One region of the Pseudomonas sp. PME37.24/006 genome, then DNA from elsewhere that is predicted to be linked to it. Evidence: riboswitches for the same ligand, from Rfam matches in the RefSeq annotation. Region 1 holds a riboswitch; each other region holds the start of a gene.
The links. A riboswitch is a leader RNA that binds a small molecule or an ion and turns the genes downstream of it on or off. The one in region 1 is predicted to bind cobalamin.

Region 2: linked by a shared signal. The riboswitch ahead of cobG (precorrin-3B synthase) and the one ahead of ACZ3GY_RS10330 (TonB-dependent receptor) in region 1 are both predicted to bind cobalamin.
Region 3: linked by a shared signal. The riboswitch ahead of ACZ3GY_RS20035 (CbtB domain-containing protein) and the one ahead of ACZ3GY_RS10330 (TonB-dependent receptor) in region 1 are both predicted to bind cobalamin.
Region 4: linked by a shared signal. The riboswitch ahead of ACZ3GY_RS06385 (ABC transporter substrate-binding protein) and the one ahead of ACZ3GY_RS10330 (TonB-dependent receptor) in region 1 are both predicted to bind cobalamin.

The regions. Positions count from the first base shown of each region.
Region 1 is NZ_JBVHNL010000002.1:1,024,087-1,031,247, forward strand. Features, by position in the region: gene ACZ3GY_RS10325 (ABC transporter ATP-binding protein) at 1-586, opposite strand, end outside; partial or broken gene ACZ3GY_RS10330 (TonB-dependent receptor) at 637-2,768, opposite strand; cobalamin riboswitch at 2,889-3,093, opposite strand; gene ACZ3GY_RS10335 (LacI family DNA-binding transcriptional regulator) at 3,209-4,252, shown strand; gene otnI (2-oxo-tetronate isomerase) at 4,290-5,066, opposite strand; gene otnC (3-oxo-tetronate 4-phosphate decarboxylase) at 5,072-5,713, opposite strand; gene otnK (3-oxo-tetronate kinase) at 5,710-6,981, opposite strand; gene ltnD (L-threonate dehydrogenase) at 6,984-7,161, opposite strand, start outside.
Region 2 is NZ_JBVHNL010000004.1:716,814-723,974, forward strand. Features, by position in the region: gene ACZ3GY_RS19400 ((2Fe-2S) ferredoxin domain-containing protein) at 1-670, opposite strand, end outside; gene ACZ3GY_RS19405 (cobalt-precorrin-6A reductase) at 699-1,463, opposite strand; gene cbiE (precorrin-6y C5,15-methyltransferase (decarboxylating) subunit CbiE) at 1,460-2,665, opposite strand; cobalamin riboswitch at 2,802-3,007, shown strand; gene cobG (precorrin-3B synthase) at 3,104-4,459, shown strand; gene ACZ3GY_RS19420 (precorrin-8X methylmutase) at 4,456-5,088, shown strand; gene ACZ3GY_RS19425 (precorrin-2 C(20)-methyltransferase) at 5,097-5,849, shown strand; gene cobJ (precorrin-3B C(17)-methyltransferase) at 6,018-7,161, shown strand, end outside.
Region 3 is NZ_JBVHNL010000004.1:860,988-868,148, forward strand. Features, by position in the region: gene ACZ3GY_RS20010 (PAS domain-containing sensor histidine kinase) at 1-1,623, shown strand, start outside; gene ACZ3GY_RS20015 (hypothetical protein) at 1,625-1,939, shown strand; gene cobM (precorrin-4 C(11)-methyltransferase) at 1,902-2,675, opposite strand; gene ACZ3GY_RS20025 (cobalamin biosynthesis protein) at 2,826-3,233, opposite strand; gene ACZ3GY_RS20030 (CbtA family protein) at 3,230-3,949, opposite strand; gene ACZ3GY_RS20035 (CbtB domain-containing protein) at 3,960-4,145, opposite strand; cobalamin riboswitch at 4,241-4,442, opposite strand; cobalamin riboswitch at 4,514-4,693, shown strand; gene cobW (cobalamin biosynthesis protein CobW) at 4,793-5,842, shown strand; gene cobN (cobaltochelatase subunit CobN) at 5,916-7,161, shown strand, end outside.
Region 4 is NZ_JBVHNL010000002.1:194,567-201,727, forward strand. Features, by position in the region: gene ACZ3GY_RS06355 (ABC transporter permease) at 1-45, shown strand, start outside; gene ACZ3GY_RS06360 (ABC transporter ATP-binding protein) at 45-899, shown strand; gene ACZ3GY_RS06365 (HEAT repeat domain-containing protein) at 896-1,864, shown strand; gene ACZ3GY_RS06370 (DUF971 domain-containing protein) at 1,861-2,154, shown strand; gene ykgO (type B 50S ribosomal protein L36) at 2,504-2,659, opposite strand; gene ACZ3GY_RS06380 (type B 50S ribosomal protein L31) at 2,656-2,916, opposite strand; cobalamin riboswitch at 3,196-3,391, shown strand; gene ACZ3GY_RS06385 (ABC transporter substrate-binding protein) at 3,566-4,582, shown strand; gene ACZ3GY_RS06390 (FecCD family ABC transporter permease) at 4,579-5,613, shown strand; gene ACZ3GY_RS06395 (ABC transporter ATP-binding protein) at 5,610-6,377, shown strand; gene ACZ3GY_RS06400 (pseudoazurin) at 6,391-6,825, shown strand; gene ACZ3GY_RS06405 (MFS transporter) at 6,833-7,161, shown strand, end outside.

The DNA.
Region 1 (7,161 bases):
CCAGGGTACTCAGGCCGAGGCTGCGCAGGTGCCGCAACAACTCCAGCTGGTAGCGCGGGTCGAGGTGGTTGGTCGGCTCGTCTAGAATCAGCAGACCGGGTTGCTGCACCAGCGCCCGGGCCAGCAACACCCGTTGTTTCTCGCCGCCGGAAAGGTTGGCGAACGCCTGACCCGCCTGCGCAGTCAGGCCGACATGCTGCAGAGCCTGGGCCACCAGTTCGGCGTCCTCGGCGCTGTCGCCGGCGAACAACCCCTGGTGCGGCGTGCGCCCCATGGCGACCACATCGGCGACGCTGAGGCCGAACTCCTGGGGAAACTCCTGCAGCACCACGGCGATGCGCTGCGCACTCCAGCGCGGGGTCTGCCGCCAGAGGTTCTCGCCGTCGAGATGCAAGCTGCCGCTCGCCGGCTCGCTGGAACGATAGGCGCAGCGCAACAGGCTGGTCTTGCCGCTGCCGTTGGGGCCGATAAGGCCGACAAACTCGCCTTCACCGATATGCAGATCGATGTCCTGCAACAACCAGCGTGGCGCAGTGCGCCGACTTTCAACGGCCCATGACAGCTTTTCGATGCTTAGCCTCGACATGCCCGACTCCTACTTGTGGCGCACCGGCAAACTACCCGGTGCGCCGGCGTTTAGAAGCTGTAGTCAGCGCTGACGAAGAACGAGCGTGGCTCGCCCAGGTACCACTGCTGGCCATTGTTGCTCGTGGTGGTGGCGTACTGACGGTCGAACAGGTTGTTCAACTGCAGGCCGAGGGTCAGATCCTTCTGCAGATGCCAGTCGAAGTTGGCGTCCACCACGGTGTAACTCGGTACCCTGACGCTGTTGGCGTTGTCGGCGTAGCGGCTGTCCACGTAACGGGCGCCGGCACCGACGCTGAAACGCTCGGCAAAGTCCTTGCTCAACCACAGGTTGGCGGAGCGACGCGGCACGTTGGTGGGGCGATTGCCCTGGAAATCGTCGCCACCGCTGACGAACTCGTCGTACTCGGCGCGCACCAGTGCCGCGTTGGCAGACAGCTGCGCGGCATAGGGCAGGCGCAGCTCGAGGGTCGCCTCGATACCATCCGAGGATTGCTGACCAACCTGCTGCTGGACGGTCGGGTTGGCCGGGTCGGTACTGAGCAGCTTGTTCTTGACGATGTGATAGGCGGCCAGCGTCCACTCGCCACGGTTATCGAAAAACTGCTGTTTGATGCCCACTTCGGTTTGCTTGGCGGTGCTCAGATCCCACTGCTGCTGGCCCGCACTGAGAGTCAGCAGGTTGCCGACGCCTTCGGTGCTGGTGGCGTACTGACCGTACAGCGACAAGTCATCGGTCAGCGCGAACACCAGGCCGGCGCGCCAGTTGTTGCCGGTCAGGCTACGGTCGCTGCGGGTGCCGGCCAGCAGATCATCACGATTCAGGTGTACCTGGTCACGGCGCACACCGGTGACCAGTGCCAGTTGCTCGGTGAGCTGCGTGCGGTTCTCGGCGAACAACGAGAACTGACGCGCCTGATTGGCTTCGCGAGCGCGATACGGGTCATTGCTGATGTAGCTACCACCACCGGACTGGCCAAGTGGCACGCTGTCGCTGAGGGTATTGCCGAAATCATGCTTGCGCACGAAACGGATGGAGTTGTAGTCCACGCCAACCACGGTGCGGCTGTCGAGGCCGAACAGCGAATGCTGCAGGGTGAACGTCTGGCGGTCGCCGATCTGTTCCTGGGTGTGCTTGATGCTGATGAAATCGCTACGCTCGACTAAATCACCCGGCTGCCAGGTGTAGGTTTCAGCGTTGCGCCAGCGCCGCTGGGTCTTGAGGTAGTACAGCTGGTTGCTGGCACTCAGGTTGTCGCTGATCGTCCAGTCGGTCACCAAGCGGGTCGACTGGTCGTTGTACTGCAGCGTGGCGTTCTCGACGTTGTAGTTACGCTCGCGCAGGCTTTCGCGGTAGTGACCATCCACCAACGGCGTGCCGAAATACTGCTGCGGCTCCTGATTACCGTAATCGTGGCTGAGGGTGAAGCTCAGGTCGTCGGTCGCCTCCCAGCGCAATGCAGCACTGATGGCCAGGCTCTCGGAATCACCACGGTCGACCCAGCCATTGCTGGCCTGCTGATTGAGATTGAAACGGTAGCTCAGGCGGTCGTTCAGGGAGCCGCCGCTATCGAGTGCCATCTGTTGACGATCATCGGAGCCGTAACCCAGACGCACGCGATTGCGGATCTCGCCCTCGAAAGGCTTCTTCGGCACCACGTTGATCACCGCGCCCGTCGCCCCTTCGCCGTACAGCACCGACGCCGGGCCACGGAGGATGTCGATACGCTCCACCGACCAGGTATCGACCGGAAAGGTCACGGTGCCGGCGCCGACATAAAGACGGGTGCCGTCATACAGCTGCATGGTCGAGCTGTGCCCGGTAAAACCCCGGGCGGACAACGCGGTGCCGCCATTGCCGGGCGTGCCCATGAAGGTGATGCCAGGTGAGCGGGTGACGGCCTCCTGGACGGTGGTGTTGTTGCGCTTCAGGATCTGCTCGGCGCCAATGCTGCTGACGCTGGCGGGCGTTTCCAGTGGCGTCAGATTCAGGCGCGAGCCGGTCGTTGCCAGCGTATGCAGATCAGGCGGCGACGACTCATCGGCCGTGCCGGTGATCGCCGTCGAGGGCAAGGCTATGGAAGCGTTCGACTCGGCGGCCTGAGCCGGCAAGGCGAACAGCAGCGCACAGGGCAACAGCCCAACACGCAGGGATTTGCCCGACAGGGCATCGAACAGGGAATATCGGGACATGTCGTTCCACTCGAAACAGGAATGAATGAATCCCGGAGGGAACAACGCATAGGGAATCGCAGGCGCACGAAGCCCACGGAAACCGGCCTGCGCCCGCCCACCGCGGGTTTGCCAAACAGAAGTTTCGGGCCGGTCTCCGGGCTCACGAGGGTCATGAAGCATTCACCTTCCCATGCCATGGCACAGTGGTTAATCGAATGCTTCGCTCGCATACCGTTGCGGGGGCAGCGCCGGACTGATCATGTTCATGACGAACCGGCTTCCCGTTTCACCCCATGCACGGCGGCATGGGACACCTGAAACTGGCGCGCATCTGACCATCGAAGCGTCGAGCCGTCAATCATCGCCATGCAGCGGCCTCGATCCATGCACCATGGCATCGCCGGCTGGGATAACATCGCCCGACCTCGGATTGGCCAGGAAACACAGGATGCAGCGAGACGATGAACGAGCGACCGGCAGGCGCTCCTCTACCGCCCCAGGCAAGCCGCCGACGCTGGCGGATGTGGCCAAGGTCGCAGGCGTTTCGCCGATCACCGTGTCGCGCACGCTCAACCAGCCGGAGATCGTCCGCCCGGAACTGCGCGAAAAGGTCTTTCGTGCCGTGCACAAGACCGGCTACGTGCCGGCCATGCTCACCGGCGTGGCCGAGCAGCGCAGCCGGCTGATTTCCCTGCTGGTGCCGACGATTGCCAATTCGATCTTCTCGGACACGGTGCAGGCGCTGATCGACACCCTCACCGAAGCCGGCCACGAGACGCTGATCGGCCTGACCAACTACAGCGCCGAACGCGAAGAGCAGCTACTCGACGCCATCTTGCGGCGGCGCCCCGATGGCATCGTACTGACCGGCACCCTACACACCAAAGCCAGCCGCACGCGCCTGTCGCGCTCGGGCATTCCGATCGTCGAGTCCTGGGATCTCGCGCCGCGGCCGCTGGACATGTTGGTGGGCTTTTCCCACGAAGCGGTCGGCGTGGCCACCGCGCGCTACCTGATGGGCAAGGGCTATCGGCGCTTCGCCGTGGTGACCCTGGATGACCCACGCGGCCACCGACGCTGCGAAAGCCTGATCAGCGAACTGGCGAGCCAGGGGATTACCGAGGTGCCGCGCGTGGTGTTGCCGCCACCGGCAACGGTGAACCTCGGCCGTGAGGGCCTGCAGCGTCTGTTAGCAGGTCGCGAGCGCCCGAATGTACTGGTGTGCAGTTCCGACACCCTGGCCCACGGCGTGCTGGAAGAAGCCACCGAACTGGGCATTCGCGTGCCGCAGGATCTGGCGGTGATGGGCTTTGGCGACCTGAGCAGCGCCGCGCACCTGCACCCGGCCCTGTCCACCGTGTGCATCAACGGCGCGGACATCGGCATACAAGCGGCGCGCGCGCTGGTGCAACGCCTCGATCATCCCCACGAAGAGCCAGTGAAAGTGCGCATCGATACCGGTTTCAGGATCATCGAACGGCAGAGCGCATAGCCTGTTTTGCACTTAACAGCGAAAACCCACGCACGCTTCAACGCCAGGGAGCAAACCAACCTAGTCCATCTTCAGTGAGGCCTCTCGGGTTGTATTCACAACCAATCCAGCCGTCATAGCCAAGTTCGTCGAGCAGGGCGAATAGCTGCGGATAGTTCACCTCGCCGGTGTCCGGCTCGTGGCGATCCGGTACGCCGGCAATCTGTATATGCCCGACCCCAGCCTGAAAGCGTTTGAAGCACGCCGTAAGATCGCCCTCCATGATCTGCGCATGAAAAAAATCCATCTGCACCTTCAGATTTGGCTCGCCCAGCTCGGCGAGAATGGCGTGGCCCTCTGCCTGATAATTGATGAAATAACCGGGTATCGAGCGGCTATTGATCGGCTCGATCAGCAGTGTCAGTCGGTGCTCGGCCAGGCGGCGAGCGGCATAGCGCAGGTTTTCCAGGTAGACCTCGCGCATCCGCGGGCGCATGCCCTCCTCGCTCACCAACCCGGCCATCGCATGCAGCTTCGGGCAGCCCAGCGCATGGGCATATTCGATGGCGCGATCGACCCCCTCGCGGAACTCCGCCTCGCGCCCCGGCAAGGCGGCAATGCCGCGCTCTCCCGCCGCGAAGTCACCCGGCGGCAGGTTGAACAACACCTGGCTCAAACCATGCTCGGCCAGCCGTTCGGCCAGCTCGGCCGGGGTGAAATCATAGGGGAACAGGTATTCAACGCCCTTGAACCCGGCAGCCGCGGCGCGGCCGAATCGCTGAAGAAAGGGAGCATCGCTGAACATCATGCTGAGGTTGGCAGCAAATCGTGGCATGGCAGTCACCATTGAGCGCCGAAGGTCTGGCGCAGTTCGTCAATTTGTTCATCGTCGAGCGGGCGTACCGGCTGCTGGCGCAGCAGCAAGTAGAGCTTGGCGGTTTCTTCCAACTCTTCGATGGCGTAGGTGGCCGCCTCCAGACTCTTGCCCGAGACGACAGGCCCATGGTTGGCGAGCAACACGGAGCTGTGTTGCCCCACCAGGCCACGAATCGCCTCACCCAGTTGTGGGTCACCGGGGCGGTGGTAAGGGATCAGTGGCAAGCGGCCAACGCGCATCACGAAATAGGGCGTCAGCGGGGGCAGGCAAGAGGTTGTGTCCAGGCAGTCCAGGCAGGAGACAGCCGCCGAATGGGTGCAGTGCAGGTGCACGATGGCGCCGGAGTCCTCCCGACCCTCGTACACCGCACGGTGCAGAAAGGCCTCCTTGGAGGCCGGCTTGCCCGCCAGATGGTTTCCCTGCCAGTCGAGTTTAGCGATATCGGCTGGGTCCAGCCGCCCCAGGCAGGCATTGGTCGGGGTCAAGAGCCAACCATCATCAAGGCGAACGCTGATGTTGCCTGATGAGCCGGGGCTCAGTCCGCGCAGGTACAGCGAGCGGCCGATCTCGACGATTTCCTCGCGCAATGCACTTTCGTTGCTCATGCCAGCCTCTCCCATGCCTTGATCATGAAATCGGCACTGCCGAAGTTACCGGACTTGAGCGCTAACGCCAGTGGCTTGCCGGATTGGCCGAGCGTTTGAGTCCAGGGCACACCCGGGTCGATGCTCGCGCCGATGCGCAATCCTTCGATGCCCAGCGCCCCGACTACCGCGCCAGAGGTTTCACCGCCAGCCACCAATAACTGGCCGATGCCCTGCTGCTCGACCAACCCTCGCGCAACCGCCGCAAGGGCCGCTTCGATACGCTCGCCAACCTGCTGGGTACCGAACTGCTGCTGAACGCGGCGCACCTCCTCGGGCGGGCTGCTGGCGTAAATCAGCACCGGCCCCTTTTGTTGCTCGGCCCAAGCCAGCGCCTCGGCGACCAACGCATCACCACGGGCCATCAGCTCACCCGCCTCGATGCGAAACGCCGGATACAGCGCTGCGGCCTGCTCGATCTGCGCGAGGGTCGCCCTCGAGCAACTGCCACTGAGAATCGCCTGGCGCCCCCAACCCGGCTCCAGCTGGCTCGCTTCGCCACTGGCCTTAAGCAACCCTCTGGCTTGCCAATCCTGCGCCATCCCCAACGCCAGGCCTGAGCCCGCGGTTACCAGCGGCAGCTCGGCACAAGCGGCGCCCAACACAGTCAAGTCATGGTTATCGGTGGCATCACAGATGGCGATGCCGACGCCTTCGGCACGCAACGCGGCGATCCGCTGGCGTGTCGCGTCGACGCCGGCCCGCAGGGTGCGGTAGTCGATCAAACCAACCAGGTGAGACGTCTGCGGCTGCAGCACGCGCAACAGGTTGGCATCGTGCATGGGCGTGAGCGGATGGTCTTGCATGCCGCTCTCATTGAGCAGCACGTCGTTGGCGAACAAGTAACCGTTGAATACGCTGCGGCGATTCTCCGGAAAGGCCGGGCAGGCGACGGTGAAGTCACTGCCCAGGGCCTGTAGCAGCGCATCACTGACCGGGCCAATGTTGCCTTCGGCGGTGGAATCGAACGTCGAACAGTATTTGAAGTAGAACTGCTGGCAACCCTGCTCACGCAGCCACTCGAGCGCCGCTAGCGATTGGCGCACGGCCTCGGCGGGCGCCAGGTTGCGCGATTTGAGCGCCACAACCAGGGCGTCAGCATCGGCTAATTCCAGCGGCCGAGCCGGTATGCCGATGGTCTGTATGGTACGAGCGCCGCCACGCACCAGCATGCTGGCAAGGTCGGTCGCGCCCGTGAAGTCATCGGCGATGCATCCGATCAAGGGCATGTTCACATCTCCTCGTTGGCGGCAGCGGGCAGGCGGATACCGGGAAAGATCTTCGCCACGGCAATATCATCTTCGCGGCCCAACCCGGCAGCCGAGGCCTGCTTGAACATCTGGTGCGCGCTGGCGGTCATGGGCAGCGGGAATACGGCCTCCTGCGCGCTGTCGAGCACCAAACCGAGA
Region 2 (7,161 bases), on a different contig from region 1:
CGACCAGTTGCTCGTCGACCAGGCGCACCACGTCTTCCTCGCTACGCACCTGATACCAGTGACCCGGCGGATAGACCGTCAGCGTCGGGCCCTGATCGCAGGGGAACTGGCACTGGGTACGGGTGATATGCACACCGCCCTCGCACTCCAGCTTGCCGGCCGCCTTGACCTTCTCGCGCAGCATCTTCCACAGCGGCAGAGCGCCACGGCGAGTGCAGCGCGGACCGTTGCATAGCAGCACGCGGTACTGGTGAGCGGGAATCTTCGACCAGGCGTGGCTGCCGGGCAGCGCTGGCACATCGACGCAGCCCAGATGCAGCTCCGGGCGCTCGAGCAGTGCACAAGCGGCCCCGGCTGCATCGGCATCGAGCTGGCCGAACAGGCTGGTGACAAAGACCCGTGCAGGATCGGTCAGGCTCGCCAGTTCGCTACGCAGCCAGTCGACATGCTGGCTGCTGCTCTGCGCCTCCAGATCGATCACCAGCAGCCTGCCGCTGCCCTCCTTCACGCGCTGCCAGAGGCCGTCATAACCGGCGCCGGTATCGACGATGTCGGCCAGCGCAGCCTCGCCACGCAGCTCGACCAGGCGGGCACGAAACAGCTCGGCAAAAGAGCCGTCGAGCAGATCCGGGCCGGCGAACAGCACCTGAGCGTAGGGCGTGGTAGTCATGGGTAGGCTCCGGGAAAAGGGCGGCAGTCTAACAGCGTCGTGACGGACAAGGTTTCGTAGCCTGAAACTCGACGCCATGGCTCAGCAGCGCCTGCCACAGCGCTTCGGGTTCGGCGAACTCGCGATCCACAGCGGGCAACAAGGGTCGCTGCAACACCAGCACCGGCACGCCACGCTCACGAGCGACCTGCAGCTTGTGCTCGGTGGCGGCGCTGCCACTGTTCTTGCTCACCAACACATCGCAATCGAGGCGTTCGAACAGCGTACGCTCATCGTCCAAGCTGAACGGCCCTCGGGCGCCGATCACTTCGGCGCGGGGCGTGGCAGGCTGGCTCTGCAGGCAGCGCACCGTCCAGTGCTGGTGGGCGGGAATCTCGTGCAGATGCTCCAGTGGCTCGCGGCCCAGGGTGAACAGCGGGCGCTGGAAATCGCTCAGCGCGGTGATCAGCGAGGGCCAGTCGAATACCTCACGCCAGTCATCGTCGGGTGATGAAACCCAGCCCGGGCGACGCAAGGCCCAGCAGGCAATACCAGCCAACTGGGCGGCATGGGCAGCGTTGCGGCTGATCTGCGCAGCATAGGGATGGGTGGCATCGACCAGCAGGTCGATGCCCTGCTTGTGGATAAAATCCGCCAGCCCCTCGACACCACCAAAGCCACCGACACGTACCTGGCAGGCCAGATCCTCCGGCACCTTGCCCAGCCCGGCCAGGCTATAGATATGTGCGGGGCCAAGGCGACGGGCAAGATTCAGCGCTTCGCCGATCCCGCCCAGTAACAGGATGCGGCTCATAACGGCTTGCTGACCTGCAACAAGGTGATCGGCAAGGCGCCACGCCAGGTATCGAAGCCGCCCAGGGGTTTGGCCTGGGCCAGTTCGATGCGCGTCAGCTCGCCGCCCTCTTCGCCACGAAAGGCGATCAACGCCGCCTCGCTCTGCAGGGTCACGGCGTTGGCCACTAGTCGGCCACCCGGCTTGAGCGCGCGCCAGCAGGTGTCGAGCACGCCCGGCGCGGTCACCCCGCCACCGATAAAGATCGCGTCTGGCGCCGCCAGCCCGGCCAGCGCCTCGGGTGCCCGCCCGGCCACCAGTTGCAGGCCCGGCACGCCGAGGGCATCGCGGTTGTGGGCGATATGGCCCTGGCGGCCTTCGTCGGCCTCGATGGCGATGGCCCGACAAGCAGGATGGGCACGCAGCCACTCGATACCGATGGAGCCGCAGCCGGCACCGACATCCCAGAGCAGCTCGCCAGGCAGCGGCGCCAGACGCGCCAGGGTGATGGCACGCACGTCGCGTTTGGTGAGTTGCCCGTCGTGGCGATAGGCATCGTCCTGCAGGCCCGGCGTGAGTGGCAGGCGCATGGCGTCATCACCGGCAACGCAGTCGATCGCCACCAGATTCAGATCAGCAGATCGAGCCAGCGCCCAGCCATCAGCCAGGCCATCGATACACCGCTCGCGCTCACCGCCCAGGTGTTCGAAGACGCTCAGCCGACTGGGGCCGAAACCACGCTCGCGCAGCAATGCGGCAATGGCCGCCGGGCTCTCGCCATCGTTGCTCAGCACCAGCAGGCGCACGCCGGGATGAACCTGCGCATTGAGCGCTGCCAGCGGGCGACCCACCAGCGAGACCAGGGCTGTGCTCTGCAGTGGCCAGCCCAGGCGAGCCGCCGCCAGCGAGCAGGAGGAAGGCGCCGGCAGAATGTGCAGCTCATCGCTCGGCAGCTCGCGGGCCAGGCTGGCGCCGACGCCAAAGAACATCGGGTCACCGCTGGCCAGTACACAGACTGGCGTACCGCGCCTCTCGAGCACTGGCACCAGGGAAAACGGCTTCGGCCACTCCAGACGTGTGGCACGGATGCAATGCGGCAACAGCGCCAGCTGGCGCTCGCTGCCAAACACCTGTTCGGCCGCCAGCAATGCATGTCGCGCCGCCTTGCCGAGGCCGGGGTAGCCGTCTTCACCAATGCCCACGACGGTTAGCCAGCGTGTCATGCGTTTTTCCTCGTTATCAAAATCGCCCAGATCGTTCCTCACGCTCCGCGTGGGAATGCCGCCCAGGACGACGCTCCGCGTCCGATGCTGCACGCTATCGGACGACGCGGCTTTTCATCCTAGCGAACAAAGCGGGCATAATAGCGCCTCTGTCGGTGTCCGTCGGCTACGTGGTACGTAGGCGCGGGCCTAAGAGGGAACACGAGCAGATCGTTCTGCGGCGTGGCTGCCCCCGCAACTGTTGCAGCGAGCGCATGCGCCAATCGCCACTGGGAAACCGGGAAGGCCGGCCACGCGCCATGACCTGCGAGCCAGGAGACCTGCCGACGGATTCAGTCGCATGTGCCCACACCGGGCGGGGTGTCCCGGTGATAGAAGCTCGTCCTTCTCTGGCCTATCCTCGAACGGATGCCCATGTGACCCGACCCCGGTGATCCGTTGAAACAGGCTTTTTGCATTCCATCCCCTGCTGTTCGCCCCTCGGCCTGTCCGGGGTTGCTGCGTATCGTGCAGGCGAAGGATGGCGGCATCTGCCGGATCAAGCTGGCCTGCGGGCGCCTCGATGCCACCGGAGCCGAGCGCATAGCCCAGGCCGCACAACACCATGCAGGCGGCGTGATCGAAGCCACCAACCGCGCCAACCTGCAGATTCGCGGCATCCACGCCGGCAGTGAAGACGCATTGATCGGCGAGTTGCTGGCCGCCGGCCTCGGCCCGCGCTCACCCGCTGCCGACGATGTGCGCAACCTGATGGTCAGCCCGGCGGCCGGCCTCGACCCGGCGGCGCTGGTCGACGTATCACCACTGGCCGCCCACCTGCTGACGACGCTGGAGAACACTCCGCGCCTGCACGCGCTGTCGGCCAAGTTCGCCCTGCTGCTCGATGGCGGCGAACGCCTGGCCATGCTCGAACACCCCCACGACATCTGGCTCAGCGCCCTGCCGCTGGATGGCCAGATCGGCTATGCCTTCGGCCTGGCGGGCTGCCCGCCACAAGCGCCTGGCGATGTGCCCGCGCTGGCCGTGGTGCCCGAGGCCCATGCCGATGAGCTGCTGCTGGCGCTGCTCGACCTGTTTCTTGAACTGGCCACGCCCGAGCAGACACGCATGCGCCACCTGCTGGTCAGCCACCCGGCCGCCGAGCTGCTGCAGCACCTGAAGGAGCGCCTGGGTGACGTGCTGCTGAGCGCGGATGACTGGCGACGCAGCCCGGCGGAGCCCCAGGCCCATATCGGTATCGGCGGCCAGCGCCAGCTTGGCCGCGTGTATGTCGGCGGCGTCCCTCCATTGGGCCGGCTCGACGCCGAACAGCTGCTCGGGCTCGCCGCTCTGGCTAGGCGTCTGGGCGATGGCAGCCTGCGCATGACGCCCTGGCAGAGCGTGCTGCTGCCCAATATCGCCACAGCCGATGCGCAGGCAGCCCTCCAGGCGCTGGAGGGGCTCGGCTTGCTGGTCGATGCCGATGCGCCGCTAGCCCGCATCATCGCCTGTACCGGCTCAAGCGGCTGCGCCAAGGGCCTGGCCGATACCAAAGCCGATGGATGCCGCCTGGCCGAGACGCTGAAGGCTGGCCGCCGCCTGGCCGGCATCCACCTCAGCGGCTGCAGCCGTTCCTGCGCCGCCGCCCACCGTGCCCCCGTGACCCTGCTGGCGGTAGCCGAAGGCCGCTACGATCTGTTCGCCCGCCAGGCGGACAGCAACGATTTCGGCGCGCCACTGGCCCGCCACCTGACACTTGACGAGGCCAGCGAGCTGCTGGCCTCGCTTCCCGATACCTGGAGTTTCACCCGATGACCGATTACATCCGCGATGGTCAGGAGATCTATCGCCATTCCTTCTCCATCATCCGCGCCGAGGCCGACCTGAGCGCCATTCCGGCGGATCTCGAGAAGCTCGCGGTGCGGGTCATCCACGCCTGCGGCATGGTCGATGTGGTGCAGGATCTGCGCTTCTCCGCGGGTGCCGGTGCAGCCGGTCGCCAGGCCCTGGCCAATGGCGCGGCGATTCTCTGCGATGCGCGCATGGTCGCCGAAGGGGTGACCCGTGCGCGCCTGCAAGCGGCCAACCCGGTGCTCTGCACCCTCAACGATGCCGGCGTGCCTGAGCTGGCCAAGAAGCTGGGCAACACCCGTTCGGCGGTGGCGCTGGAGCACTGGCGCGAGCATCTCGAAGGCTCGGTGGTGGTGATCGGCAATGCCCCCACCGCATTGTTCTATCTGCTCGACATGCTCGCTGCGGGCGCGCCCAAGCCAGCGCTGATTCTCGGCTTCCCGGTGGGCTTCGTGGGCGCTGCGGAGTCCAAGGATCTGCTCGCCAGCACCTTTGCCGAGCATGGCGTGCCCTACGTGATCGTTCAGGGCCGTCGGGGCGGTAGCGCCATGGCCGCCGCCGCGGTCAACGCCCTGGCCACGGAGGTCGAGTGATGAACGGTATGGACCGCCCCGGCAAAGGCCGCCTGCTGGGCCTGGGCGTAGGCCCGGGCGACCCCGAGCTGATCACCCTCAAGGCCCTGCGCCTGCTCAAGTCGTCACCCGTGGTCGGCTACTTCGTGGCCAAGGCCAAGGCCAATGTCGGTCAGGGCGGCAACGCCTTCGGCATCATCGAAGGCCACCTGGACGACAGCCAGCAGCGCCTGCCACTGGTGTATCCGGTAACCACCGAAAAACTCGAACCGCCACTGACTTACGAAGGCGTGATCAGCGACTTCTACGACACCTGTGCGGTGCAGATCGCCGAGCATCTGGATGCTGGTCGCGACGTGGCGGTGATCTGCGAAGGCGACCCGTTTTTCTACGGCTCCTACATGTACCTGCACGACCGCCTGGCCGAACGCTACGAGGCCCAGGTAATTCCGGGCGTGTGCTCGATGCTCGGCAGCGCGGCGGTGCTCGGCGTACCGTTGGTGTACCGCAATCAGAGCTTGTCGGTGCTCTCCGGCGTGCTGCCCGAAGACGAGCTGCGCGAGCGCCTGCGTGATGCCGAAGCCGCCGTGGTGATGAAGCTGGGTCGCAACTTCGAGAAAGTCCGCCGCGTGCTGCAGGACCTTGGTTTGCACGACCGTGCTCACTACGTGGAACGGGCGACCATGGCCAACCAGCGCATCGTGCCGCTGCACGACGTCGAGCCCATGGCCTCGCCGTATTTTTCAATGATCGTGGTGCCCGGTGAGAAGTGGCGGGGTTGAACCGAAACAGCTGTCTCGCAGTAAGCACCTTTTCCGTAGGAGCCAGCTTGCTGGCGATATCGATGGCCAAATCGATAGTTGTGTTGCGGGTCGGATCGTTTCGCCAGCAAGCCAGCTCCTACATGACTCCAGCGAACTCGCCTGCCTGTTCCTGACAGTGGATAAACCATGACCTCTTCACCCGCCATCGTCATCCTCGGCACCTCTGCGCTGGCCACTGCACGGCGCATCCAGGCACTTTATCCACAGGCCGTTATCCATGGCTTGCGTGAGCGGGTAGACGCCGATCAGGCCTACGACGACTTCGGCGATACCTTGCGCAGCCTGTATCGCAACGGCACGCCGATCATCGCCCTGTGCGCCGCGGGTATCGTCATCCGTAGCCTGGCGCCGCTGCTCGCCAGCAAGGGTGCCGAGCCACCGGTGCTGGCCGTGGCCGAAGACGCGAGCGCCGTGGTGCCGCTGCTCGGCGGCCTGGGTGGCGTCAACCGCATGGCCAGAGAAATCGCCGCGACGCTGGAAACCCGCGCAGCCATAACCACCAGTGGCGAACTGCGCTTCGGCACCTGCTTGCTCGACCCGCCGAGCGGTTATGCCCTGGCCGATCTCGAGCAGGGCAAGCGCTTCGTCTCCGACCTGCTGGGCGGCGAAAGCCTGCACATCGATGGCAATGCGCCATGGCTGGACGAAGCCAAGCTACCGCTGGCCGAGGATGCCAGCCGTACCGTGCGGATAACCACCGAGCAGCGCCCTGCGCAGCCTGACGAACTGCTGATCCATCCACGCACGCTGCTCGTTCTGGTCGACCAGGCAGATGATCTTGCAGCAGCCATCCGCCAGGTATTCGAACAGTCGCGCATGGCGCCGAAATCACTGGCCGCTCTGCTCGCCCCCCAGACTCTGATGAGCGACAAGCGTCTGGCCCAGGTCGCCAGCGACCTCGCCGTACCGCTGCGCTTCGTCCGCGCTGACAATGGACTGCCACCTCGGGTGCACCGCAGCGAAAACCTGCAGTTGCTGCAGGCCGACTCGCCCGAAGCGGCGCTCGGCATTGGCCGCCCCCGCGGTCGCCTGAGCGTGATCGGCCTCGGCCCCGGCGCCGCCGAGCACATGACCCCCGCGGTACGCCGCGCGCTGGACGAAGCCGAAGACCTGCTTGGCTACGAAACCTACGTGAAGATGGCCGAGCCGTTGCGCCCGGAACAGGTACGCCACTGCAGCGACAACCGTGAAGAGCTGCAACGCGCCCGCCATGCCTTCGAACTGGCCGCCAGCGGCCGCCGCGTGGTGGTGATTTCCTCCGGCGACCCCG
Region 3 (7,161 bases), on a different contig from region 1:
CGTGCCTTCGAACAGGTGGTGCGTCTGCGTGACGCCGCCGAGGAGCTGTGCTGGTTCCGCATCCACACGCGGATCCTCAATGCCAACGGCCAGCGGCGCATCGTCGGCGCGGTGCTGGACATCAACGACATGAAGCTCAAGGAGGTCGAAGCCGATGCGGCGACCACGCGCCTGAAGAGCCTGGTCGCCAGCGCGCCGGCGCTGATCTACGTGAATCGCTATGAAGAGGGCGCCTTCGTGCCGGTGTTCTGCAGTGATAGCAGCAGCGCCCTGCTGGGCTGGACACTGGAGGATTTCGTGCAGCGCAGCATGGCCGACTTCATCCACCCCGATGACCGTGACATTTATTTCGCCCACACCCGCACGCTGCTCAGCCAGGGCGCCGCCAGTTGTCGCTACCGGCTGATCGACCGCGAGGGGCATTACCACTGGCTGCAAGACGAAGCCAAGCTGCTGCGTGATGAGCGCGGTATTCCCGTGGAGGCGGTCGGCCTGTGCCTGGACGTGACCGAGGCCGCCCAGGCCGCCGAGCGGATTCGCGAGAGCGAGGAGCGCTATCGCATCCTGGTGGAAGACTCGCCGGCGATCATCTGCCGCTATCGGCCTGATCTCACGCTGGTCTACGCCAACCGACCGTTGGCGCAGTATCTGGGCATTCGTCAGGAAAACCTGCCGGGTACCAGCCTGGCGACCTATCTGTCGGCCCAGGAGCTGACCCAGTTTCGCGAGCGCCATCGCCAACTGACGCCCGCCGAGCCGGTCTCCACCGCACTGGTGCGCATGGACCTGCCGGGGCGCGAACATATCTGGTGGGTTCTGGCCGAGCGTGCGGTGTTCGACGAGCACGGCAAGCTGCTCGAAGTGCAGGCCGTCGGGCGTGACGACACAGAATTACAGAAGGCCCGGCAGATGCTCAACCAGAGCGCCAAGATGGCGGTGCTAGGCGAGATGGCCACGGGGCTGGCCCACGAGATCAACCAGCCGCTGAACGTCATGCGCATCGCCCTGACCAATACCTTGAAGGGTGTGGAAAACGGTTCGGCCAACCCCGATTACCTGAAGAACAAACTGGGGCGTATCGAGCAGCAGATCACCCGGGCGGCGAAGATCGTCAACCACATGCGCATCTTCGGGCGGCGCTCCGAGGTCGAGGACGATCTGTTCAGCCCTGACGAGGCCATCGAGGGCGCCCTGACGCTGATCCGCGAAGGCGAGCTCGCCCGCGATATCGACCTGACCCTCGACCTCTGCGGTTCTCCCCAGGTGCGTGGGCATGCCGACCAGCTCGAGCAGGTGATCATCAATCTGCTGGTCAACGCCAAGGATGCGCTGCTCAGCGCGCGGGAAAAGCAGCCCGAACTGGAGCCGCGTATCCACCTGCACAGCTCGCTCAGCGAGAATAAGGTGGTCGTGCAGGTTCAGGACAATGCGGGCGGTATCGACCCGCTGCTGCTGGATCGCGTGTTCGATCCGTTCTTCACCACCAAACCAGTGGGCAAGGGCACCGGGCTGGGGCTGTCGGTCAGCTACGGGCTGGTCAACCAGATGGGTGGCAAGCTCAGCGTGAGCAACCAGGAGGGTGGTGCTTGCTTCCGTATCGAGCTGCCGGTGGTCGCCCCCTGACATGAGCGACTGGGTAGATACCTTGTACCGCTGTTGCGACGGTGTGCTGGGTGGCGATCAGACGCTGATCGAGCAACTGCGCGACGCGGGCTTCGACTGCCGTGAGGGCTGCTGGAGTTTCCATCTGCCGGCGCTGCATGCCTGGTTGGGCGAACAAGTGGTCATCCAAAGCGCGCTCGATTATCCGATCTTTCTGCAGCGCCTGTACGCCAGCGATCTCAACGGGCGTCTCGCCCAGCGGGGCGCGCAGATCGTCATTGCCGACAATCACGGCAAGGTCAGCGAGAGTCTGTATCGTCTGCAGCGCCTGCCCTGAACAGGTGGCGATGGCTCTCGTGGTACAGCGCCGAATTGGCGAAGTCCTCGGCGCCCAGCACCCTGCCAACCAGAATCAGCGCAGTGCGACGAAAGCCTTTGGCGCTGACCTTCTCTTCGATATCGGCGAGTGTGCCGAGCACCCAGTCCTGGTCCGGCCAGCTGGCGCGATGCACCACCGCGATCGGGCAACTGGCGCCATAGTGCGGCAGCAGCTCGCCGACGATCTTCGCCAGGTGTTGCACGCCCAGGTGGATGGCCATGGTCGCGCCGTGCCGAGCCAGATCGTGCAGCTGCTCGCCTTCGGGCATCGGTGATTTGCTGGCATAGCGGGTGAGGATCACCGTCTGCGAAACATCCGGCAGCGTCAGCTCGCTTTCCAGCAGCGCGGCGCAGGCTGCCGTAGCCGTGACCCCAGGGATGATCTCGAAGGGGATGTCGAGTGCGCGCAGGTGACGAATCTGCTCACCGATGGCGCCGTACAGCGATGGGTCTCCCGAATGTACCCGTGCCACGTCCTCGCTGCGTGCATGGGCGGCGTGCAGCAGGGCGACGATTTCATCGAGATGCAATTCGGCGGTGTTCACCACCAGGCTGGCCTGATGGCCGTCGAGCAGTGCTTCCGGCACCAGGGAGCCGGCGTAGAGAATCACCGGGCAGGAGCGAATCAGGCGCTGGCCCTTCACGGTGATCAGCTCGGGGTCGCCGGGGCCGGCGCCGATGAAATAGACGGTCATGAGATTCCTGGGTTGCAAGCGGTAAATGGTGGAAGACTGGCTGCGGCTGTAGGAGCCGCGACCCCGCAGCGAATGGCTTGAACGACTCCGTTTTGCGGCGCGGCTGCAATTTTTCGCGCCGAGGTCGACGCACCTACAGTAGCGGCGTTTCTAAGGTTCGATGTCTGCGACAGCCAGTGTGGCGTTGGCGCTCTTGCACTTGGTTATCCACAGGCGAGCAGGTCGATTGCTCAAGTGTTCGGCCAAGGCCAACGCGCTGGCTTCTGCAACGCTCTGGCTGCCGGTAACGTGCAGGGCGATAGCCGAGGTCTGGCTCAGGCGCTCATGGTAACCCGTCAGCGCATCCGCGGGCATGAAGCTGATGGGCAGGCCCAGATGCTCGGCCAACTGCAGTAAACCGGGCTCGTCAGCCTTGTGTTCGCTGCTGGCCAGGGCTGTCAGCTTGGCAGTGCTCGAGCCATGCTCGGCCAGCGTATCGTCGAGCAATGCCAGCAGCTCGCTCAGCGAACACCCGCGCCGGCAACCCAGGCCGGCGACGAGGGTAGGGCGCTCGTTCATTCTGCGTGTCGAGTGCGGCCATGGAACCAGGCGGCAGCCAGCCCCAGGGCAGCCCAGAACGCAGCGTTGGTGAGCAGCGAGGCAAGGATGAATTCGTGCTCCAGCGCTTCGGGTGCCAGGCTTTCGTGCACCTCAGGCTGCGGTGCGCCAATCACATGGGGCAGCGCCAGAATCACCAGGCCCAGTATGCGCAGCACCCAGTTACCGCCAAATGCCAGCAGCGCCAGGCCTGCGGCGGTCGAAGCAGCGGTGCCGATCCACCAGTACTGGCGCAGCAGCAGCTCGGCTGCGGCGGTACCCGGCAGCTCCGGCGGCAAGCCGCTTGAGGGCGCGAGCACGAAGGTGGCGAAGCCAGCCAGGCCCCAGAGCAGGCCCTGCCAGGTCTTCTCGGGGGCGCGCAGGGTGAACAGGCCGGCGAGCATCAGCGCAAAGCCAACGCCTACCACCAGATTGCTCAAGCCTGTGGATAACAGCCGTTGCCAGCCATCTTCCGGTGCCCAGGCTTCACCGTCATGACTGTGACCGCCAGCGGCGGCATGATCGTGAGCGGCGCTGGAGGTGTCATGACTGTGTTCGAGAGTGGCCGCGGGTTCGGCGACTTCGAACGTCTCGGCATGCAGGATCAGTGGGGTTACCCACAGGCTCTGCAACAAGGTCAGCACGATGGCGGCGAGCAGGCCGGCGAAGCCGGCAGTCTGGGCGATGCGCTTGATCATCATGGCGTCCTCAGTGGCACGGAAACGCGGCGCTATGCCGGGTATCGTGGGCGGCGTTATGCAGGGCTTCTACGTGGGAAAAGCCTGCGAAGAAGATCAGCACGGCGCCCAGAACGCAGCTGCCAACGGCGAGCAAGATACGTTGCGACAAGGGACGCGCAGAGGCGGTGGAATTCGAAAGGACGCTGCTGGACATGATCGTAGACCTCAGGGGTAAACGGCACAGCAGGACACGGCGAGACTGCCCGCACAGGCGGGCGATAGTCGGCGCGTGCCCGCCCACCGCGGGTTGCCAAACAGAGGATTCAGGCCGGTCTCCGGGCTCACGATGATCACTGGGCAGTGATAAGGATCGGCCTTCCCATGCTCTCGCACAGTGGCCAAAACGATCCTGACATTCGCTTACCGTTGCGGGGGCAGCGCCGGACTCGAACCGGCTTCCCGTTTCACCTCACGCACGGCGGCGTGAGACACCTGAAACAACCGCGCAAGAACACCACGAAGCGCCAAGTGCGTCAACATGTTACAGGTCACCCCGTGATTGACCGTATCGCAGGCTCTGCGTAGCCTTGCGTTTTTCGAGGTTCTCCACTCGTGTGGAGCTAAGAGGGAACACGGCAAGCCGTGGCTGCCCCCGCAACTGTAAGCAGCGAGCGCATCGCCAACCGCCACTGGGAAACCGGGAAGGCCGGCTACGCGCCATGACCTGTGAGCCAGGAGACCTGCCTCGATAATGCTTTCGACAACCGGGCGGGGTGATCCGGTGGTGTTTGTGCGACAGCCCCGGCTGGCGCCTGCCATCTCATTGCCCGCTCGCCGTTTCTCCAGACGCCAGGGGCCTCCATGAAAACGCTCGCCAAACTTCCCGTCACCATCGTCACCGGCTTTCTCGGTGCCGGTAAGACCACCTTGCTGCGGCACATGCTGGAAAACGCCGAAGGCCGCCGTATTGCCGTGATCGTCAACGAGTTCGGCGAGCTGGGTATCGATGGTGAGATCCTCAAGCAATGCTCCATCGGCTGCACCGAGGAAGAAGCCAACGGCCGTGTCTTCGAACTGGCTAATGGCTGCCTGTGCTGCACCGTGCAGGAAGAGTTCTTCCCGGTGATGCGCGAGCTGGTGGCGCGTCGCGGCGACCTCGACCACATCCTGATCGAAACCAGCGGTCTGGCCTTGCCCAAGCCGTTGGTTCAAGCCTTCAACTGGCCGGAAATTCGCAACGCCTGCACCGTCGATGCGGTGATCACCGTGGTCGACAGCCCGGCGGTGGCTGCCGGCACCTTCGCGGCCTTCCCCGATCAGGTCGACGCGCAGCGCAAGCTCGATCCCAACCTCGATCATGAGTCGCCCCTGCACGAATTGTTCGCCGACCAACTGGCGAGCGCCGATTTGGTGATCCTCAACAAGGCCGATCTGCTCGATGCCGAGGCGCTGGCAGCGGTGCGCGCTGAAGTTGGCGAAGAGCTGCCGCCAGCGGTCAAGGTGGTCGAAGCCCATGGCGGTTCGCTGCCGCTCAATGTGCTGCTGGGCCTGAACAGCGAGACAGAGCTGCACATCGAGGGTCGCAAGACTCACCACGACAATGAAGACGAAGACCACGATCACGACGAGTTCGACTCGTTCCACGTGGAACTACCGGAAGCCGATGAGGCCCGCCTGCTGGCTGCACTGAAGGACGTCGTGGGTAAACACGGCATCCTGCGCATCAAGGGTTTCGTCGCCGTGCCGAACAAACCCATGCGTCTGCTCCTGCAGGGTGTCGGCCTGCGTTTCGACAAGCATTTCGATCGTGCCTGGAAGGCCGATGAAGCGCGGGTTACCCGCCTAATCGTAATCGGCCAGGAGCTCGACCACACGGCCATCGCGGCTGAGCTGAAAGCGGCTCTGGTATAACCATGATCGTCCGCAAGCGGGCTCCTACACGAACCGTAGGAGCGCGCTTGCGGACGATGCTTTAGGCGAGAATATGCACCTCCTGCGCACCCAGCCCGGCCAGTCGCTGCCGGCCGATAGTATCGCCGACCTTGGCCAGACCCCCGCCGAGCTGGTGGTGCTGTGCACCGGTGATTCGCACCTGTCGCTGCTGGCCGAGGTCGCCCGTCATCTGCCCGAGGATTACCCCAGCCTGCGTCTGGCCAGCCCGGCACAGCTGAGCAACAACGCCTCGGTGGACTTCTACGTCGAGCAGGTGCTCAGGCATGCCAAGGTCATCATGATTTCCGTGCATGGCGGCGTCAGCTACTGGCGCTACGGCATCCAGCGGCTGGTGGAGCTGGCGGGGCAGGGCAAGACACTGATTCTGGTGCCGGGCTGTGATAACCCCGACCCCGAGCTCACTGCGCTGGGCAACGTGACCGCCGAAGATGCCGAGCGGCTCTGGCAGTACCTGCGCCAGGGCGGTGTGGATAACGCGCGGCAGTTCTTCAACTGCATCGCCGACCGCTATATGGGCCGTGACTATGGCTGGCAGCCTCCCCGAGCGCTGCCGCGGGTTGGCCTGTATCACCCACGCGTGGGCAATGCGTCGCTGCAGGATTGGCGTGCCAGCTGGCAGCCGGACGCACCCGTTGCCGCGCTGCTGTTCTACCGCACCCATGTGCAGGCAGCCAACACCGCTTTCGTCGACACCTTCTGCCAGCGGCTGCAGGCTCAGGGCCTCAATCCGTTGCCCATCGCCGTGGCCAGCCTCAAGGAGGCGACCTGCCTGGCGCAGGTCGAGGATTGGCTGGACGAAGCCGGCGTGAGCGTGATCCTCAACACCACCGGTTTCGCCCAATCCAACCCGGAGTCGCCCCAGGCAAGGCCGTTCCGTCGCGACGTGCCGGTGCTGCAGGCGCTTTGTGCGCTGGACAGCGAAGAACAGTGGCAAGGCAACGCTCAGGGTCTCGGCCCCCGCGACCTGGCCATGCATATCGCGCTGCCGGAACTGGACGGCCGACTGATCACCCGGCCGATCAGTTTCAAGGGCCTTGCCTGGCGCAGCGAGCGCAGCCAGAGCGATGTGGTCTGCTACCGCGCGCACCTGCCGGGCATGGATTTCGTCGCCGAACTGGCGCGGCGTTGGTGCGAACTGCAGCGCACGCCTGCAGCGCAAAAGCGCGTCGCCCTGGTGCTGGCCAACTACCCGACCCGCGACGGTCGCATCGGCAACGGTGTCGGCCTGGACACCCCGGCGGCGGCGCTGAATATTCTCCAGGCCTTGCAGCAGCAGG
Region 4 (7,161 bases), 830 kb from region 1:
GGTAGCCTGCTGACGCCCTGGTATCGCAGCGGAGGGCGTCGCTGATGAGCATTCATGAAACCGGCCTGTCGGCCGGACGCATCGATATCGAGAAGCTGACCATCCGCCTCGGCGAGGGCGCTCAGGCGTTCGAAGCCGTGCAGGCGCTGGACTTCTCCATCGCCGCTGGCGAATTCGTGTGCATTCTTGGCCCCTCCGGCTGCGGCAAGTCGACTTTGCTCGGCGCCCTGGCCGGGCACCTGACGCCCAGCGCCGGTAGCTTGCGAGTCGATGGCCAGGTGGTGGATGGCCCGTCACCGCAGCGCGGTATGGTGTTCCAGCATCACACCCTGTTGCCTTGGCGCAGCGTGCTCGACAACGTTGCCTTCGGCCTGAAGATGCAGGGCATCGCCAAGGCTGAACGGCAGCAGCGGGCACGCGAGTTTCTCAGCTTGGTCGGCCTGCAGGACTTCGCTGCGCGCTGGCCCAATCAGCTCTCCGGCGGCATGCAGCAGCGCGCCGAGATCGCCCGGGTGTTGATCAATCGTCCACGCCTGTTGCTGATGGACGAACCCTTCGGTGCGCTGGACGCGCAGACCCGCAGCAAGATGCAGGAGTTGCTGCTGGATATCTGGGGCAGGGTGCGCACCACCGTGGTGTTCGTCACCCACGATATCGACGAAGCCCTGTTCCTGGCCGATCGCATCTTGGTGATGAGTCCGCGGCCGGGACGGTTCATCGAAGACCTGCGCCTGGACTTCCGCCGTCCGCGGCACGCGGGCCTGTTGACCAGCCCGGAATTCGTACAGCTCAAGCGCCACTGCCTGGAGCTGCTACGCCATGAGGAAGGCCGCGAGCTGCCACGCCTGACGCCGCTCGGGCTGCCCACCGAACATCCGCCATTGCGAGTTGCCCTATGACCTATGTAAGCACCGATAACCCCGACATTCTCGACCTGCTGCCACGCCTGGAAGATGAGGACGCCGGCGTGCGCCGCATCGCCCTGATCGAACTGGCCGACCTGGAAGAGCCAGAAGCCTTGCCCTGGCTGACCCATGCCCTGACCCGGGACGCATCCGCCGATGTCCGCGCCGAGGCGGCTCGCCTGCTGGAAGCCTGGGAGGAGCCCGAGGTGGTAAATGGCCTGTGCGCTGCGCTGACCGATGCCGACGCCCGCGTGCGCGGCGCCGCAGCTCAGAGCCTCAGTGAATTGAAAACCGCCGACGCCGGTCGCGTGGTGCTGCCCTGGGCCAGGCATGCCGACCCGTTCGTGCGGGCCAGTGCCCTGCGAGCCCTGCGCGAGTTGCGGCTGATCGACAGCGTACCCACTGCCGTCGCCGCGCTGCAGGACAGCGATGCCTTCGTGCGCCGTGAAGCGGTAGGTATCCTCGGCTGGTTGAAACAGGTCGATGCGCTGCCCCAACTGGCGCGCCTGGCCAGCGACGATGCCGATACCGAAGTACGCCGCGCCGCCACCGGTGCGCTGGGTCTGGCCAGCGACGACAGCGTGCTGCCGGCCCTGCAGACGGCGCTCAAGGATCGCGAATGGCAGGTGCGTGAGGAGGCAGCCACCACCCTCGGCAAAGTTGGCCAGGCGGGTGCCGGCCCTGCGCTGCTGGAGGCGCTGAGCGACAGCTACTGGCAGGTGCGACTGCGTGCCGTGCGCTCGCTCGGCCGCCTGCGATTCGCGGCGGCGCGTGAGGCGCTGGTGGAACTGCTCGGGCACGCGATCAGCAACCTGCGCAAGGAGTCCGCACTGGCGCTTGGCGAGCTGGGCGACGCTCAGGCACTGCCAGCATTGCTGGCTGTCGAGCACGATGGCGACCCGGAAGTGCGCAAAGCTGTGCGTATCGCCATCGGCCAGTTGCGCCTGCAAAAGCCATGAACCAGGCACCCGTCGCAATACGTAACAGTGCCACGCAAGCGACACTGACCGTGGAGTGGGGGCAAGGGCAGGTACAGGTGCTCGCCCACGGGCGCCTGCGCGCCGGGTGCCCGTGCTCGAAATGCCGGGCGGCCCGGCTGGCGCAGCGCATCGACGTGGCACCGGATGGCGTCCGCATCACGGCAGTCCACCCTCAGGGCTATGGGCTGCAACTGGTATTCGACGATGGCCACGACCGCGGCATCTATCCCTGGAGCTATTTGCGTGAGCTGGGGGAGGTGGCAGGTTGAGTTGGCCGGGCTTGTCGCATGGCCAGGTCGTCACGGCGCCGGCCGCGGGATGACCGCAATCGCATTCGCGCCGAGGGCGACGCTCATACCTAACTGGGGTCGAACATCCATTTTGCAAACACCACCAATACTGTAGGAGCCCGCTTGCGGGCGAATCACCAGGCCAACGCAGATTCAGCAGCAAGGCCACCATCGTATCGCCCGCAAGCGGGCTCCTACAGGCCGGAATCTTCATGCTTTTGCAGGAACCTAGAACATACAAGCCGCTACCCCGCGGCGAATGGTTGTCGCGCCGCGGGCCTGGAGAGACGGCTGCCATTGCGCTGCGCCGAGAGGGTGGTACAGGCACTTAGCCCTTGTTCTTGCGCTGCGGTTTGGGCCGGCCTTGTACGCACTTGAAGCGCGGTTCGGTCTTGCAGATCACGTAAATGCGGCCGCGACGTTTGACGATCTGACAATCGCGGTGGCGCAATTTGGCGGTGCGCAGCGACGCGAGCACTTTCATGAGCGGGCTCCTGCAAAACCGGCGAAGCGCTTGTTGAACCCGGCCACGCGGCCTTCGCTTGCGGTCTGGCGCTGCTGGCCGGTGTAGATCGGGTGCGAGGCGCTGGAGATATCGAGCGTGACGTAGGGGTAGGTGTTGCCGTCGCTGTGCTCGCGGGTTTTGTCGGTGCTGACCGTGGAGCCGATCAGCCAGTAGGCGTCAGCCGAGACGTCGTGGAATAGAACGGGGCGATATTCAGGGTGGATACCAGGTTTCATAAGTGCTCCAATAAATACGTTATAAAGTAACAATATACAGTCTTATTGATTTTGGTTCTCATTTCAAGCCCGAATCTGGATTTTTCCCGCAGGCCTCATCGGCACTCGGATCTTCCAGATCAGACGCTGAAATGAGCGCTGAACTGGACTTGCTAAATTGTTATGTTGTAACAATAATGGCCACCGAAATTAGCCGTACAAGTGCTGCACTGGCTTCCGGCTTGTTGGGATGAATGCGCAGAAACTGCAGCGAAGCGCTGCAGGGGAGCGACCTAATCGTTTAAGATGCCGCCCGCCGGTTTCCGCGAGGAATTAATAGGGAATCCGTCGCCACCTCTGGTGGCCAAACGGAACTGCCCCCGCAACTGTAGGTACTGAGCATCGTTGCATTCGTGTCACTGGGTTCGAATCCGGGAAGGCCGCAGCGTTGCCACGACGTACCAGTCAGGAGACCTGCCGGCACAGGTCTGAGCAGCTGCAGTGCAGCCCTGCTCGGGCGCTGCAATCGAACCAGCCGGCGGGGTGTCCGGGAGGGGCATCCGTAATCACCTTCCTCAGGGACAGGTGCGGCCATGGCCGCTTGGCGTGATGTGTTCTCCAGCCTGCGCACTGCCATTTATGCGTATCTGTTGATTGGGAGATCACCCGCATGACCGTGTCTCGTTTTGCCGTTCTGGCCGCCACCCTTGGCCTGTCTTCGATGGCGCTGGCCGCCAGCCCAACTCAATACCCCCTGACCCTTGAGAACTGCGGCCATGAGCTGAGCTTCGCCGCTGCGCCGAAGAGCGCCGTAACCATTGGCCAGGCCGGCACAGAAATTCTCTATTCCCTCGGGTTGGGCGACCGCTTGGTAGGCACCTCGTTGTGGTTCAGCAATGTGCTGCCCGAGTTCGAGGCGCAGAACGCCAAGGTCGAACGGCTGGCCGATAACGATCCGAGCTTCGAATCGGTGATCAACAAGCGCCCCGGTCTGGTGGCCGTGCAGTTCGAATGGATGGTTGGCGAGCAGGGCGTGGTCGGCACCCGTGAGCAGTTTCACGAGCTGAAGATTCCCACCTACATCATGCCGTCCGACTGCGAGGGCAAGGACAATCTGGTCGGTGCAGACGGTACCCGCCTGCAGCCTTTCCAGATCGACAGCCTGTACAAGAGCGTGCAGCAACTGGCGCAAATCTTCGACGTGCAGGCTGAGGGCGACAAGCTGGTCGCCAGTCTGCAGGACAGGCTCGGCAAAGCGGTCGCCAACGCCGAGCAGCGTCAGGCCAAGCAAATCTCCGCTGCGTTCTGGTTCTCCAGCGCGGACCTGGATCTCGACCCCTACATGGCCGGCCAGAAAGGCGTTGCCGACACCATGATGAAGTCGCTGGGCCTGCGCAACGTGGTCGAGTCCAGCGAAGAGTGGCCGACGGTCGGCTGGGAAACACTGGCCAAGGCCAACCCGACCGTGCTGGTGCTCGCGCGCATGGATCGCCGCCGTTTCCCGGCTGACGACGTGGAGAAGAAACTCGAGTTCCTGCGTAATGATCCAGTCGCCAAACACATGGATGCGGTGAAGAACGGTCGCATCGTGATTCTCGATGCCGACGGCATGCAGGCTTCGCTGCGCATGATCACCGGCATCGAAACCCTGGCCAAGGCCGTTGATGGGTTCGATCTGCAGAAATGATTGCTCGCGGCTCCCGCCTGTTCCTGCTGACCATCATCTGCCTGCTGTTGCTGGCCGTGGCGGTGGTCGTCGGTGTGGCACTGGGTGAAACCCGCATCCCGCTGTCGGTGGTCTTTCAGGTGCTGGCCAACAAGCTGTTCGGGACGGGCTTCTTGCTCGACCCGATCGACGAGGGCATCGTCTGGAACTACCGCCTGACCCGCGCCCTGGTCGCCGCCTGTTGCGGCGCCGGGCTGTCGGTGTGTGGGGTGGTGCTGCAGGCGCTGCTGCGCAATCCACTGGCCGATCCTTATTTGTTGGGGATTTCCGCCGGTGCTTCCACCGGAGCGGTTTCGGTGGCGCTGCTGGGGCTCGGCGCGGGCATGCTGTCGCTTTCGATGGGCGCCTTCATTGGCGCAATCGCCGCCTTCAGCCTGGTCGCCTTGCTGGCGCGGGCAGCGGGTGGCGGCGCGCTGAATGGCACCGGGCAGATCATTCTTGCCGGTATCGCCGGCTCCCAGTTGTTCAACGCGCTCACCTCGTTCCTGATCACCAAATCGGCCAGCGCCGAGCAGGCGCGGGGCATCATGTTCTGGCTGCTCGGCAACCTCAGCGGCGTCAACTGGCACGATGTCGCCCTGGCCGTACCCGTGGCGCTGGCCGGGGTGCTGCTGGTGGCCTGGCATACCCGCGCCCTGGATGCCTTCACCTTCGGTGCCGAATCGGCGGCGTCGCTGGGCGTGCCGGTGCGCCGGGTGCAGGCCACGCTGATCGCCTGCGCGGCGCTGGTCACAGCGGTGATGGTGTCGATCGTCGGCTCCATCGGTTTCGTCGGTCTGGTGATTCCTCACGCGGCACGGCTGCTGGTCGGCGTGCGGCATGGCCGGCTGGTGCCGGTCGCAGCCCTGACCGGCGCGGTGTTTCTGATCGCCGCCGACGTGCTGTCGCGTACGGTGATCAAAGGGCAGGTACTGCCGATTGGCGTGGTCACCGCGTTGATCGGCGCGCCGGCCTTCGCGGTGATTCTGGTACGCGGGAGGCGGGTGCGGTGAGTACGGTGCTGCAGTGCAGCGACCTGGGCTGGTCGGTGAAGGGAAAGACGATCGTCGCCGGCGTCGACCTGCAACTGCGCCAGGGAGAGACGCTCGGCCTGATCGGCCCCAATGGTTCGGGCAAGTCGACCTTGCTCAAGCTGCTGTCCGGTATCCGCACGCCGGGCAGTGGCCAGGTGCACTTGCAGGGCAAGCTGCTGGGTAGCCTGAGTCGCCGTGATGTCGCCCGCCAGTTGGCGTTCGTCGAGCAGCAGGCCGACACCGGTGATGCGGTGACGGTGCGCGATGCCGTCGAGCTGGGCCGCACGCCCTGGCTGTCGGCGCTGCAGCCCTGGTCGGCGGAGGACGAGAAGATCGTCGCTCAGGCACTGGCCGATGTGGACATGGCGGAAATGCCGGAGCGGGCCTGGAGCACCCTGTCGGGTGGTGAACGCCAGCGCGTGCACATCGCCCGGGCGCTGGCGCAGAAGCCGCAGATCCTGCTGCTCGACGAACCCACCAATCATCTGGATATCCAGCACCAGCTGTCGATCCTCAATCTGGTGCGCACGCTGCCGGTGACTACGCTGATCGCCTTGCATGACCTCAACCAGGCCCTTGAGTGCGACCGCCTCGGGGTGATGGAGCGTGGTCGACTGGTGGCGTTGGGGGCACCGGCCGAGGTGCTGACCACCGACCGTTTACGCGACACCTTCGGCGTACGCGCCCGCTACCTGGTCGACCCTGAAGACGGTGCCCGGGTGCTGCGCTTTCAACCTATCTGAAACGAGTCTTTTTATGCGTTTTTCGCCGTTCTTCGCTTTGCTCGCTACGCTTGTATTCGCAGCTCCGGCATTGGCCGAAATCCACGAAGTGAAGATGCTCAACCGTGGGGAGTCCGGTTCGATGGTCTATGAACCGGATTTTCTGGCCATTGCCCCAGGTGACAGCGTCAAGTTCATCGCCACGCATCCGACCCACAACGCCGCCAGCATCCCCGGATTCCTGCCGGAGGGGGCCGAGCCGTTCAAGGGCAAGATCAACGAAGAGGTCGAAGTGACCTTCAGTGAAGCAGGGCTCTATGGCATCCAGTGCATTCCTCACCTGGCGATGGGTATGGTGATGCTCATTCAGGTCGGTGATCAGCCGGTCAGTGAGGCGCAGATTCCCGCGCAACTGCCGGCGCGGGCCAAGCAGCGGCTGGAGCAGATCGTCCAGCGCGCGAGTAAATGAGCCAGCCATGAGCCGAGTGCTGGATACCTTCGCCAGCCTGTCACCCGCCGCCCGGGTGCTGGTGCTCAACAGCCTGGCGTTCAACTTCGGCTTTTACATGCTGGTGCCGTATCTGGCCGGGCACCTCAGCGAGAGCCTGGGGCTGGCGGGTTGGGCGGTCGGCCTGGTGCTCGGCATCCGCGTGTTCAGCCAGCAGGGGTTGTTCCTGTTCGGTGGCTTGCTGGGTGACCGCATCGGCTACCGTCGCGCCATTCTCATCGGTTGCCTGGTGCGCTGCGTGGGGTTTGCCGTGCTCGGCTTCTCGGAAAGCCTGGCGGTTCTGCTGCTGGCCGCCTG